DNA from 2 places in the Leucobacter sp. UCMA 4100 genome. Region 2 is predicted to be linked to the other one. Evidence: riboswitches for the same ligand, from Rfam matches in the RefSeq annotation. Region 2 holds a riboswitch; the other holds the start of a gene.
The links. A riboswitch is a leader RNA that binds a small molecule or an ion and turns the genes downstream of it on or off. The one in region 2 is predicted to bind magnesium.
Positions count from the first base shown of each region.

Region 1: linked by a shared signal. The riboswitch ahead of JSO19_RS09455 (MgtC/SapB family protein) and the one ahead of mgtE (magnesium transporter) in region 2 are both predicted to bind magnesium.

Region 1 covers NZ_JAFEUS010000002.1:2,026,915-2,033,956, forward strand. Annotated here, with positions in the region: gene JSO19_RS09445 (siderophore-interacting protein) at 1-617, opposite strand, end outside; gene JSO19_RS09450 (hypothetical protein) at 720-980, opposite strand; gene JSO19_RS09455 (MgtC/SapB family protein) at 1,037-1,732, opposite strand; M-box (ykoK) riboswitch at 1,903-2,071, opposite strand; gene JSO19_RS09460 (helix-turn-helix transcriptional regulator) at 2,146-3,000, shown strand; gene JSO19_RS09465 (ABC transporter substrate-binding protein) at 3,144-4,205, shown strand; gene JSO19_RS09470 (FecCD family ABC transporter permease) at 4,202-5,197, shown strand; gene JSO19_RS09475 (FecCD family ABC transporter permease) at 5,194-6,252, shown strand; gene JSO19_RS09480 (ABC transporter ATP-binding protein) at 6,315-7,042, shown strand, end outside.
Region 2 covers NZ_JAFEUS010000002.1:710,607-717,648, reverse strand. Annotated here, with positions in the region: gene JSO19_RS03565 (purine-cytosine permease family protein) at 1-286, shown strand, start outside; gene JSO19_RS03560 (purine-cytosine permease family protein) at 406-1,821, shown strand; gene JSO19_RS03555 (amidohydrolase) at 1,818-3,452, shown strand; gene mgtE (magnesium transporter) at 3,519-4,760, opposite strand; M-box (ykoK) riboswitch at 4,859-5,026, opposite strand; gene JSO19_RS03545 (FadR/GntR family transcriptional regulator) at 5,084-5,770, opposite strand; gene JSO19_RS03540 (MFS transporter) at 5,827-7,032, shown strand.

The DNA.
Region 1 (7,042 bases), 1.3 Mb from region 2:
TAGTCGGGGCGCTGCACCGAGATCTCGTCGGCGACGACGCTCATGAGTAGGTCGGCGTCGGCTCCCGTCGCGATCCACCGCGCAATACCGTCGGCAGCGGGCTCAAGCTCGAAGCGGTCTTCGGCACGGTCGACCCGAATGAGCACGCGAGCCCTGGCATCGCTCGGTAGTGATTCGACGATGGTCATGACCGCCGGAACCGCCGAGGGGTCGCCGATGAGTAGCACATCGTTGGCTGTGAGCGCGTCTTTGCCTGCGGCGTTACTGAGCACGAGCGCCTGGCCCGGCTCGGCCTGCGCTGCCCAACGGCCCGCAGGCCCCTCTGGATGAATGACAAAGTCGATGTCGACCTCGGCCTCGTGCTTCCGGTGCGCCCGCACGGTGTAGGTGCGCATCGTGGCCCCCTCGAGCAGCCCTTTGAGGCTCTCATCGGACGCGTGCGCGCGAGTCTCGTCGGGCAGAAATACCTTGATCTTTGGTGCGACGCCCGAGCATGCAAAGTCGACGAGGCCCTCGCCACCAAAGGTCACCCGAAGAAAATCGGGGCCAAGCAGCCTCGTTCGAACGACCGTTGCGCGGTAGTGAACGAAGCGGGGCAGGGTGGCTTTCTCAGTCATGTCAACATCTCCACATCAATAGTAAGGGAAGGCTAACCTAACCGTAAGCCTGGGCGTTGACGAGGGCCATGACCCTGGGCGTCTCACCCTTGCACAATCGAGTCATGCGGGAGGGCGGTCGCAGCTTTCGTCGTTGGGCTCGGCGCTCTCGCGGGGAAGCTGGGTGAGCAAGAGCGGCATTCCGAGCCCGCGCCAGGCGCCCCAGAAAACCATGCTCTCGCCCGGCGAGAGGGGCTGGGGGCGGGCCGGTTCTGGGGTAGCGGGCTCGCGCCGGGTACGAACGGCCCGAGCCTCGCGCTTCGTCTCGGTGAGGGCGCGACGGTAAAAGCTCACATTGGTGAGAAAAACGGTAACGAATGACATGGTGATGCCTCGCTTTCAGGGGGCATGAACGATCGGTCAGAAGGGTGAAGCGCGACTTATACCGCGGCCCAGCGCATGGCCGTGACCTCGGGCGAGCGAAGCGCGCCATAGAGGGCGTGCTCGATGTGGCGCTCCATGCCGGGCTCGGCCTGCACCCGCGCGGTGAGTGAAAAGACCTCGGGAGTTGCGAGGCTCGTCGAGACCTCGTGAATTTGCAGGTCTTCGTTGCTGAGCGCCGTGAGCACGAGCGAGCGCACCTGCGGCTCGTGCCGCTGCTCGCAGCGAACCTCGACGTCGTAGAAGGGGCCACTCGACTGCGCCTCTGCGGCAGCGAGGTTGCGATCGAGTGCGCGGCTCAGGGGCCTGAGCAGCGTGTTCGCGAGCATGATCATGGCGGTGCCAGCGGCAGCGATCCACAGCATCCCGCCGCCCGCGAGGGCACCGACAGCCGCCGAGGCCCACAGCGTCGCCGCGGTATTGAGGCCCCGCACCGAGGCGCCCTGCTTCATGATCACGCCGGCGCCGAGAAAGCCGATGCCGGAGGCGACCTGGGCGGCGACCCGCGTCGGGTCAGCCTCGGTTCCCGTGAAGCTGTAAGCGCCCATCACGACGAAGAGCGCAGAGCCGAGGCTCACGAGCGCGTTGGTGCGCAAGCCCGCCGAGCGCGACCGCCACTGGCGTTCGATGCCGATGAGCGAGCCGAGCAGCACGCTCGCTGCGATGCGCGAGAGAATATCGATGGTTTCAAACATGAGAAACGTCCGTTCGAGTCGTGCTCGCGCGCACGAGAAACGGGTTTCAAGACCCGGTGAAGGTTAGCGGCGCGAGCAGGAAAAGGTGAGCCAGAAAGATCGACTAGAGCCATCAGTCATGGGAAATCACCTCCTGCGCGCGCACGGAAGGACGTGCAAAATGCACGAGTCTTGGGCTTCCACGTTTGAGCTTTGGCACTTCACGACGTATCAGCCTCGCTGAAGCCACATTGGATCAACCCTTGCTCCGGGAAAATCTGTCCTAACCTTGGGCGTCTCTCGACGTCGTCAGATCAGTGGCCTGTGTTCGTAAAGGAGCCTCGCCTAACAAAGCGCTCCGCGAGACAGCATAGCGGTGAGCCGGGCAACTCTCAAGCGTTTGGCGGCCAGGCCACTGCTACGCTATTCATCTGATGAACTCGTACCGGCAGCCTGACTGGGCCTCGTGCGCGCAGCACCCGACGGCCATTCGCGAACCGTACCTCATGGGTACCGGGGTCGTGATGGGCGACGATCTCGGCCCTGGCCGCCTCGTCTCGCCGCCACACAGCCACCCCGAGGCGATGCTCGCGTGGTGCTATCGCGGCACCGTGTGGGTGTACCTCGAGAGCACGATGTGGCGCCTCTCGCCGGGGCAGGGGGTGTGGGTGCCGCCGCGCACGCCGCACACCGCGCGTCACGAGCGCGATGCCGTGGGCTGCTACACCTATGTACCGGGTGAGGCTCTCGCCGAGCAGGTCGACGAGGTGCGGCGGGTGGTCGTGCCGCGTGCCGTGCAAGAGATGCTGCTGCACCTGTCGATTCACGACATGCCAACCGATCTCAGGGTGCGAGCACAGCAGGTGCTCATCGACATGCTTGAAGACCCCGAGCTGAGCCGCGAAGACGGGGCGCTCGAGGTGCCATTGCCAGCCGACGAACGGGTGAGGGCCCTCGTCGAAGCGGTGCTTGAGCAGCCCGGCGATCCGCGCACAGCGCAGGAGCTCTTTGCGCAGCACGGCCTGCATGAGCGCACCGTGCTGCGGGTGTTTACGAGCGAGGTGGGCATGAGCTTCGGGCAGTGGCGCACGGGAGTGCGCATGACGAGCGCGGCGAGGCTCATCGTGGGTGGCACTCCGGTTGGCATTGCGGGGCAGATGAGCGGCTACGAAACGACGAGCGCCTTTTCGGCGGCTTTCAAGGGGTATTTCGGGTCGACGCCAAGGCAATTCGCGCTGCGGGCGCGCGCCGATTCTGCTCAGCAGGGGTACTGGCGTTCGTTCGGTTGAGCGGCATGACCGTTTTGCAATAGAAGTTGTCTGCTCGGGAACACACGGGAGCGCGCTTACGGCCTAGCATCGATACGTTAGGTAAGGCTTGCCTAATGAAGATCGCATGAATGCGATGGTTTCGTCTGTTCTGAAGGAGAACTATGCTGCACGCCCCCGCGCGCCGACCGCTGCGTCGAGTCACCGCGCTCGCTGCCCTCATGACCACGACCGCCCTGCTGCTGACCGGCTGCGGCGCGAGCGCAGAAGCGAAACCGGCCGCAGAGGAGTCGACCACCGGTGTCGTCATCGAGCACGCACACGGATCAACGAATATCGCCGAAAAGCCCAAGCGCATCGTGGCGCTCGGCTGGATGAGCCCCGACGTTGTCGCGGCCCTCGGCGAGAACCCGGTCGGCATCGAAGAAGTGTGGGGCGCTGGCGAGAGCGGCTACCAGCCCTGGTTCGAAGAGTTCGTCACTGAAGAGTACGGTGAGACGCCTGAGGTGATTCCCTACGCTGATGAGGGCCCGAACTACGAGGCCATTAAAGAGCTGAAGCCAGACCTTATTCTGAGCCTGTACTCGGGCGTTACCGATGTTGAGTACGAGCGCTTGAGCGAGATCGCCCCGACCATTCCCTACATCGAGGGGCCCTGGAACCCGGGCACCTGGCAAGACATGACCCGCACCATCGGTAAGGCGATGTGGCAGGACGAGAAGGCTGAAGAGCTCATCGGTGAGACCGAAGAGCTCATCGAGACGCTCGCCGACGAGCACCCCGAGTTTGACGACAAGACCTTTGTGTGGGGGCTCACCCTCAACGAGGGAGCAACCGACCTTGGCGTCTACCTCGATTACGACCCCCGCGTGCGCATCACTGAAGAACTCGGCTTCAAGTCGACCCCGGCAATGAAGTCGTTCTTCGAAACCGCCGAGGGCGACAACTGGTACACGGGCGTAAGCCTCGAAAATCTCGACGAGGTCGAAGCCGATCTCTTTGCGGCATGGGCAGGAAGTAAAGACGAGGGCGAGTACACCGTGAACAACAAGATCGTTGCTCGGTGGCAGCCGATCGCAGCAAAGTCGTACGTCATTTACGGTGATGAAGCTGAAGCCTCGGCCTTGAGCGCACCCACGGTGCTCTCACTGCAGGCGATGCTGCCCAAGTACGTCGATGACCTTGCGGCCGCCCTCGAGGGCAAGCCGACGATTTCTGGCAAGTGAAATCCCGCATCATCGGATTGATCGTCGCGGCGGCCGTTCTGGTCGCCGCGACGATCGCGTCGTTGGCGGTGGGCAGTAAAGCGATTGACCCGGCCACCGTCATCGAGGCCCTGTTCCACTACGACGAGACAAACCCCGCCCACCTCACGGTGCACGAGCTTCGGCTGCCGCGCACCGTTCTTGGCGTTCTCGTGGGTGCCGCCCTCGCGATGTGCGGCGGCCTCATTCAGGCGTTTACGCGCAACCCGCTCGCTGACCCTGGCATTCTGGGCGTCAACGCGGGCGCCTCGCTCTCGGTCACCTTTGCCGTTGGCGTGCTCGGCCTCACCGCGCCTGGGGCGTACGTGCCCTTCGCGCTCTTTGGTGCCTTCGCCCTCACGGTGCTCGTGTACGTGCTCGGTTCGGTGGGCCCGGCCGGCGCGACCCCGGCCAAACTGACCCTCGCTGGCGTGGCCTTGGGTGCCGCCTGCACTGGCTTCACCACGGCAATCGTGTTGCAAAACCACAGCACCCTGCAGGTCATGCGGTTCTGGTCGGTCGGTTCGATCGGCGGCCGCAGCATGGATCAGCTGCAGTGGGCGCTGCCACTCATCGTCGCGGGCCTCGTCATCGGCATGGCCTGTGCGAGGTCGCTCAACGCGCTTGCGCTCGGCGATGACCTCGCACAGTCGCTCGGCACGCGCATTCGCGTCACTCGCGTCATGGTCATCATTGCAGTGACGCTGCTCGCGGGTACAAGCGTTGCGGCGGCAGGTCCCATCGCCTTCATCGGCATCATGGTTCCTCACGCGGTGCGTTGGTTCACCGGCCCCGATCAGCGTTGGGTGCTGAGCATCTCGATGCTCGTGGGCCCGAGCTTCTTACTCATCGCCGATATTCTTGGCCGCATCGTACTGCCGAACGGCGAGCTGCGCGTCGGCATCGTCACCGGCCTCTTGGGCGCTCCCGTGCTCATCGCCCTCGTACGCAGAAAGCGGGTGAGCACCCTATGAGGTTGCAACAATCAGCGGTGAACGTTGGCAGAAAACAGACGTGGATCGACGGTGACCGGGTATCAGGCCGAGTCGCCACGCGCTCGATCATCGTGAGTCTCGTACTCGTCGTCATCACCCTCGCAGCGGGGCTCTTCTCAATGACGATTGGCTCGTACTCACTCGACTTCGCGACCGTGCTTGACGCGCTTTTCAATCCCGCGTCTGACCCCGATGCCCGGCAGGTCGTGTTCGAGTGGCGCTTGCCGCGCGTGCTCTTCGCGGTGCTGTGCGGTGCTGCTCTCGCGCTCTCGGGAGGCATCTTCCAATCGCTCACGCGCAACCCGCTCGGGTCGCCCGACATCATTGGCTTTGGCGTTGGTGCGCAATTCGGCGTCACGCTGACGCTGCTCGTGTTCGGGCTCAACACCTATCTCTTCAAGGCAGCTGGCGCCCTCGTAGGCGGCATGCTGACGGCCTTGCTCGTGTACGTGCTTGCCGCGAAGCGCACCTCGTCATCGTTCAGACTCATCATCGTGGGCATCGGTGTCTCGGCTGGCCTCGGCTCGTTGAGCTCGTGGATTCTCATTTCGGTGAGTGTCGAGCAGGCGATGATGGTCGCGACCTGGGGTGCGGGGTCGCTCGCCTCCCTCGGCTTTGACCAGTTGCTGCCGGCGGCGGTCGTCTTCGTGATCGTGGTGGTCGCCTCGATGCCGCTCGCCCGAACCCTTCCGGTGCTCGAGATGGGCGACGACGCGGCCATGGAGCTCGGCATGAGACCGGGACGAACGCGCCTCACGGCTATGATCTTGGGCGTCGCACTCATGGCGCTCGTCACCGCTGCGGCGGGACCCATCTCGTTCATCGCGCTCGCGGCCCCGCAGATTTCGCAGCGGCTCACCCGCTCGAACACTCCCATGGGGCTCGCGCCCGTTATGCTGACCGGTGCGGCGCTCGTGGTGATCTCTGATGCGGTGGCGCAGCTGCTCGCCGTGCCCGTTGGCGTGGTGACGGTTTCTGTTGGCGGGCTATACCTTGCGTGGCTGCTCGCGACCCAGTATCGGAGCAGAGCATGATGCGCACAGCAACCTCTGACCACGCAACCGGCTCACGGCAAGCCGAACGAAAGGAAACCCCAATGACCGCCTCACTGCTCGCTCGCGATGTGACGCTCGGCTACGGTGACAAGAACATCATTGAGGGGCTTTCTCTCGAGGTTCCCGACCACTCGTTCACGATCATTATCGGGCCCAACGCCTGCGGTAAATCGACGCTGCTGCGCGGCTTCTCGCGACTGTTGAAGCCGGCTGATGGCGCCGTGCTGCTTGACGGCAAGACCCTGCACTCGCAGAGCCCCAAGGTGGTCGCGCGGCGCCTCGGGCTCCTGCCGCAGTCATCGATCGCCCCCGACGGTATTACGGTGGGCGACCTCGTTGGTCGCGGCCGCTTTCCGCACCAGAGCGCGCTTCGCACGTGGAGCAAACAGGACGAGAAAGCGGTGATCGAGGCGCTTGAAGCGACCAACACAACCGAACTCTCGCATCGCCTCGTCGATGAGCTCTCGGGCGGCCAGCGGCAGCGAGTGTGGGTCGCGATGGCCCTCGCGCAGCAGACTGAGCACCTTCTGCTCGACGAGCCGACGACCTTTCTCGACATCGCGCACCAGATCGACCTGCTCGAACTCTTCTCAGAGCTGCACCGCGGGGGAACGACGGTCGTCGCTGTGCTCCACGACCTGAACCATGCGGCGCGCTACGCAACCCACCTCGTCGCGATGCGCGATGGCGCGATCGTGGCCCAGGGTGATCCGCGAGAGGTCATCACCGAAGAGCTCGTTGAGGCGGTCTACGATCTGCCCTGCAAGGT
Region 2 (7,042 bases):
CCTCGTTGATTACTTCATCGTGAAGAAGGGCGACTACGTGATCGCCGATCTCTTCGCCCGCGACGGTGGCCGTTACGGTAAGTGGAACCGAGTCGGTCTCCTGAGCTACTTCATCGGCCTCGCGGCCCAGGTGCCCTTCATGATCACCGATCTCTACACCGGCCCAATGGCTGGGCCGCTCAACGGCATCGACATCGCCTGGCTTGTGGGCTTTGCCGTCACCGCTGTGGTGTTTCTCGTGCTGGTGCGCTCTACATCACGCAGCACAACACGCGTCAGCGCGTAACACCCAATGGGCGGGGCGGGCCCTCGTGGCCCGGCCCCGCCGCCTCTCGATAGCTTCTCGGTCTCGCGCCAAGATCTGCACAACCCAAGGCTCTACTCAACGAAGAGAAAGTCAGTACGATGCAACAACGACCACGGCTCACCGAATCGACGACAAAGATCGTCACGTTTGAGCGCCGACATATTCGTCCCATCCCAGTGACTGAACGGCACGGAACCACGCGGGGGCTCTTCTTCGTGTGGCTCGGCATCAACATGTTGCCGCTGACCGTTGTGACCGGTGCGCTTGGGCCAACCGTCTTTGGGTTGAGCTTCGGCTGGACCCTCGTCGCGATCGCGATCGGTAACCTCATCGGAGGCCTTGGCGCCGCGCTGCACGCTTCGCAGGGGCCAACCCTCGGTATTCCGCAGATGCTGCAGGCGCGCGGCCAATTCGGGTACTTCGGGGGCAGCTTGCTCGCGCTCATCGCGCTCGTGATGTTTCTCGGCTTCTTTGCCTCAAACCTCGTTGTTGCGTCGCAGAGCTTTGCTGCGATCTTCGACAGCGACAATATCAACGTCGGCATTATCGTTTGCGCGCTCATCGCCCTCGTCGTAGCGATCTTTGGTTACGACCTCGTGCGCAAAATGATGGCGGTTTTCTCGGTGATCATCGGCATTATCGTCGTGGTGAGCATCGTTATTACGCTGAGCAACCCGGCAACGTTTGCTGCGACTCCTGAGCTCGGGTACAACACCGCCGGGTTCTTTGGCATGGTCGCCGTCGGCGTCACCTGGCAGCTCGCCTACGCCCCGTACGTTTCAGATTATTCGCGGTACATGCCGGCAGACGGGGGAGCGAAAGAGGCGTTCTGGGCAACCTACCTAGGGCTTGTTCTCGGAACGGTGCTCGTGATGGTACTCGGAGCCATCGTGGGGCTTCACGCCACTGATGGCGACATCATGGCGGCGCTCGGCGGGCTTCTCGGCGGGTTCGGGCCACTGGTTCTTTTTGCCTTCGGTGTTGCCTCGGCGGTCATGAACTCATCAAACATTTACTCGGGCGTCATGTGCTCGCTCACGGTATTTGAAACGATCTCAGAGGAAATTCGTATCAATACCCGCGCCCGGGTGCTCATGTCAGTTGCCTATGCGTTGCTCGCGATGTTCGGCGCCATCATTGGCAAAGATAACTTCCTCGTCATCTTCGGCGACTTCGTTTCGATGCTGCTCTACGTGCTCATTCCATGGTCAGCGATCAACCTCATCGACTACTTTGTGCTTCGCAAAGGGGAATATTCGGTCGGCGACATGTTTGAACGAAACGGCGGTCGATACGGCAGATGGGACGTGGTCGGGCTGGTGAGCTACCTCATTGGCATCATCGTGCAGATACCGTTTATGGTGAGCACGATGTACACGGGCCCGATGGCTGAACCGCTTGGGTTTGTCGATATTGCTTGGCTGCTCGGCTTCGCTGTGCCGGCCCTCGTGTACGGGGTGTGGAAGCGCGCCAAGCTCGGCAGTACGCAGCGAGAAGAAGGAGCGCTTGTATGATCGCAGATCGCATTGTGACGAATGCGCAGTTGTGGCTGCCTGAGCCGAGCGCAGCGATCGCTGTTGCTTGGGCTGATCAAACGATCCTCGCGGTCGGCACCAACGAAGAGGTACTCGAGTACCGTGGCGCGTCGACCCTGGTGACCGACGCGGGTGGTGCCGCGCTTCTTCCTGGCTTTCACGATGCGCATATCCATGCGCAGTCGGGCGGTATCGCGCTCACGGGCTGCGATCTTGACGCAGAGCACTCCCTCGAGGGGTACCGCCGACTCATCGAGGAATACGCCGCGAGTCATGATGATGAGTGGGTCACGGGGTCTGGATGGTTCGGCGACGTGTTTGCCGGCGGGTTTCCTCATCGCGAGCTCCTTGACGACATTCTTGGCGAACGCCCCGCGGTGTTCACGAGTCACGATGCTCACGGCATCTGGGTGAATACCGCTGCGCTCACGAGGGCGGGAATCGACGATGAGACCCGAGACCCGGCTGCCGGGCGCATCGTTCGTGACGAGTCGGGCCACGCAACGGGCATGCTCATCGACACCGCGGGTGAGCTGGTTACAAGGCTGCTCCCCGAACCCGATCAAGCGTCGTTGCGCTCGGCGCTCCTCGCCGCCCAGGAACGTCTGTTCTCGCTCGGGGTAACCGCCTGGCACGATGCAATTCTTGGTGAATACCTCACACTGCCCGATTGCATCCCGGCGTACCTTGAAACCGTCAGCGACGGTTCATTGCGCGCTCGCGTCACCGGCTCGGTGTGGTGGCCGATCGAAGCTGGAGTGAGCTTCGTGCCCGAGATGATTGCCCGCGTTCGCGAACTGCGCGAGGCAGGCATGGCGGTGAATAGCGTCAAGATCATGCAAGACGGGATCTGCGAGAACTGTACGGCGGCCCTGATTGCTCCGTACACGGGAGTGAACCCCGAACAACGCGGCGACTCCGTCATCGAACCGCGGGTGCTGCACGAGATCACGGCAGCGCTCGACGCGGCAGGGCTCAGCGTTCACTTTCACGGCGTGGGTGATAGAGCAGTGAGGGAGTGCCTCGATGCGGTTGCCTATGCGAGGGAGCGCAATGGCTCGGGGCAGGCGCACCAGATCGCTCACCTCGATGTCGTTGACGAGCAAGACATTGCACGGTTTGCAGATCTCGGCGTGACGGCAAACTTGCAGCCGCTCTGGGCCCGAAACGATCAAGAAATACTCGAACGAAAGCTGCCCCTCATTGGTGAAGAGCGTTTTGGTTGGCACTTTCCGTTCGGTTCTTTGCACCGCGCCGGGGCCCATCTGGCGATGGGCAGTGACTGGCCGGTGACGAGCCCTGACCCCCTGTGGGGGTTGCACACCGCAACACAACGAACTGCTCCTCTCGCCGATAAGCACGCGCTGAACCCTGAGTCACGCGTCGCGGCGCAACCCGAACAGCGCCTCGACGTGGCAACCGCTCTTCGGGCATACACGCTTGGCAGTGCTGAGATTTCTGGCAATGCGGCGATGATCGGAAGTCTGGAGCCGGGCAAGCTGGCCGACCTCGTCGTGCTGAGCGGGGCGATTGACGGCGCGCACTCGTTCGATGAGTTGCGCGTCACCGAGACGATTCTCGGCGGCCAAACGGTGTATCTGGCTGAGTAACGTCACCCGTGAATGCGTTCAGTGGGGTTGCCCGGCGGCTTGCCAGACAACCCCACTGAGCAATGACTAGAAGAGGATGAGCTTCGCGATCTCGAAGTAGATAATGAGGCCGGTTCCATCAACGAGCGTCGTGATGAAGGGGCCCGAGATGACGGCTGGGTCCTTCTTGAACTTCTGCAGCACCATGGGCAAGATCGACGCGACGATCGAGCTCCAGATGACAATCGCGGCTACCGTGAGGGCGACCACGAGCGAGATCTCGAAGCCGACGCCCAGGATGCTCGCGCGAATGATGCCGGCCGCAGCCATGCACGCGCCGATGAGCACGCCGGTGGAGATCTCTTTGCGCAGGACGCGCCAGATATCTTTCATCGTCACCTCGCCGACCGCCATGGCACGCACGAGTGTCGTCGTGATCTGTGTGCCCGTGTTACCGCCAGTGCCGATGAGCAGTGGAATGAAGAACGCGAGCGCGATGACCGACTCGAGCTGGTCTTCGAATGCGCGCAGCACCGTGCCCGTGTACGACTCGGCGACGAACAGCACCAGGATCCACAGGATGCGCTTGCGCCAGAGCATCCACGGGGTCGCCTTGAGGTAGGGAACCCCGAGCGGGGTTGAGGCGCCCTGCTTTTCGGCGTCTTCGGTGCCCTCTTCTTCGATGATGTCGGCCACGTCGTCGACCGTGATGATGCCGATGACGGTGCCGTTCTCGACCACGGGAATCGCGACTAAGCGGTAGCTGCTCAGCAGCTGGGCCGCCTCTTCCTGGTCGGCGTAGGGGTCAACCGAGACGAAGTCGGTGTTCGTGAGCTCAGCGACGGTCATCTCGCTCTCGGCGAGCGCGAGGTCACGAAAGCTGACGACGCCGTGAAAGTTGCCCTGTTTGGTGACGTAGACGTAGGCGATGGTTTCTGCCTGCTCGAGGAAGTCGCGCAGACGGTGCATCGCGTCGCCAACGCTCGACGTGGCCTCGACCGTGAGAAAGCGCGGGGTCATGCGCGAAGCGGCACTCTCAACGGGCCACTGCATGAGCTGCTCGAACTGCTCGCGCGAGTCGGGTGAGAGCTGCGCGATGATTGTCGGAGCGGCGGGAAGCTCACGCAGAATTGCGACGGCCAGGTCGGGCTGCGAGAGGTCGAGCACCTCGGCGGCGCGAGAGTGTTCGAGCTTGCCGACGGCCGTAGCGGCCTCGGCTATGGGCAACCGTTCGAGCGCGAGCGCGGCATCAACGGCCGTCATCGGTGCGAGGTTCACGGGCTTCGTGTTGTTTTTGCGCGTGCTTGAATGAAAGATGTTTTTCGACATGATCTTCTTCTTCTGGGTAAAAATGCCACAGCAAGACACCGACGCTCAAACGTGAAGCGTCGGGATGTAATGCTCGAACAGAGTTGCACTGATCGTGCTGGTCGAATCCATGTAAGAGCTTTGACTCTATGCAGCGTATCTACAATCAGAAGCCACTTGGGGCAACACCTTAAGCCGATGTTGCCTGTCCTGATCTTGGGCATCTCTCGATGTCGTCAGATCAGTGGCCTGTGTCTGCATAGGAGCCTCGCCTAACGAGACAACCAGGGTCTACAGTACAAGAAACTTCGCAAGTGTCAAACCATGCGCCGTTATTGACCCGGTTATGCGCTCGGTGACTCACTTTGATCACGTTGGCTCCACGCGGCGGTCGCCTGGAGGTTTGCCTGCGCGCTCTCGGCTGCTGCCTCGGGGTCGCGGGCAACGATCGCATCGAGCACTTCGTCGTGGCCGCGGCGCTCGTCGCGACAAAAGCCGTCGCGGCTTTGCGCCGTGCTCATTGACTCGTGAAGGCGAGGTAGGAGCGCGGTATATACCTCGAACAGAATGGGGTTGTGGGCGGCCCGGGCTATGGCCTCGTGCACGGCAACATCGGCGTCGACCCAGCCCTCGTCGCTCACGCTCGCGCGCTCACTGAGGGCCTTGCTGATGCGTTCGATGTCGTCGTTGGTTGCGCGCTCTGCCGCGAGTCTCGCGAGCTGTGGTTCGAGGGTGATGCGTGCCTCGAGCACATCGTCGAGTGAAGCCCCGGAACGGGCGAGCGCACCGGGAACCTCGCTGCGGGCGCGCACGAAGGTGCCGTCGCCCCGGCGAATCTCGAGCATGCCCGTGTACTGCAGCGCGCGCAGTGCCTCGCGCAGGGTGCCACGCGCGACACCGAGGGAGGCCATGAGCTCAGACTCGGGCGGAATCTTCTCGTCGACCCTCCAACGCCCCTCGACGATTTCTGCGCGCAGTCGCTCGACGACCTGATCGCTCAGCGAGGCCTGCGGTACCGGGGTCAGACTCATGTATGCAATGATAGTACCTTGTTTTGGTTAGACGTTAGACCTTTGGGGGTGAAGTGGTGACTGCACGAGGCACAACCGCTCAGAACACTGGGCGCCCGGCGCTCATGATCGTTGCGTTGCTGCTTGTCGCGCTGAACCTCAGGCTCGCGATCACGAGCGCGAGCGCCCTGCTCACCGCGCTCACCGAGTCGGGAGCGCTCACCCCCGTCACCGTCGTCATCATTCCGGCACTCCCCACCGCAGTGTTCGCCGTCGCGGGCATCGCGACCGCCGGGCTGGCAGAGCGCTTAGGTAGGGAGCGCACCGTGCTCTTTGGCATGATCGCGCTCACGCTCGGCCTCACCATTCGCGGCATCGCATCGCCGTGGATCATCGTGCTCGGCACCGTCGTCGCGACCGGCGGCCTCGCCGTCGTGAACATTTTGCTGCCCGCGGTCGTTCGCGCCCACTTTGGTACGCGGATCGGCGCCGTCACGACGGCCTACACGACCGTCATGCCGCTCGGGGCCGCTTTTGCTGCTGCCGCCGCGGTCCCGTTCGCCGAGCGTATCGGGAGCCCCTCGCTCGGCCTTGCGCTCTGGGCGCTTCCGGCCCTCGTCGGCGTCATCGCGTGGGCGTTGCTCATGCCTCGCACCGCGCCAGAACCCCGATTGCCACTCGAGTCCGGCCAGAAGCGAAGGCTTCCAACCGGCACGTGGCTTCTCGCGGCCTATTTCGCGCTCCAGTCACTCCTCAGTTACGTCATGATGGGCTGGCTGCCCACCATTACTTCTGATGCTGGCATCGCGCCAGAGCGCTCTGGTGTGTTGCTCGGTATCGCCATGGCGGTCGGCGTGCCGACGACGGTCGTCGTGGTCTCGCTCGCGAGTGGCATTAAGCGCATGCGGGTCGGCTTCATTCTCATCGCCCTATCGACCGTGAGTGCAATGCTCGGGTTGCTCATTGCCCCGCAGGCGATGCCCGAGCTCTGGGCCGTGCTCATCGGCGTTGGTATGAGCGCTTTCCCGCTCTTGCTCGCGCTCATTGCCGGGTTCGGCGCCGACGCGACCGAGTCTGCGCGGGTGTCGAGCGTTGTGCAGTCGGTGGGGTACTCCGTTGCGACGCTCGGGCCGTTGGGGGCAGGGGCTGTCAGCCAGCTTCTGGGGTCGTGGGATGCGGTGCTCGTGGGCCTCGCGGTGCTCGCAGTGGTGCAGGGAACCATCGGCATTCTGGTGACGCGCGTGCTCGCGAAGAACCGGCGCGAAGCGCGTCGATCCGCTTAGTGATCATGGG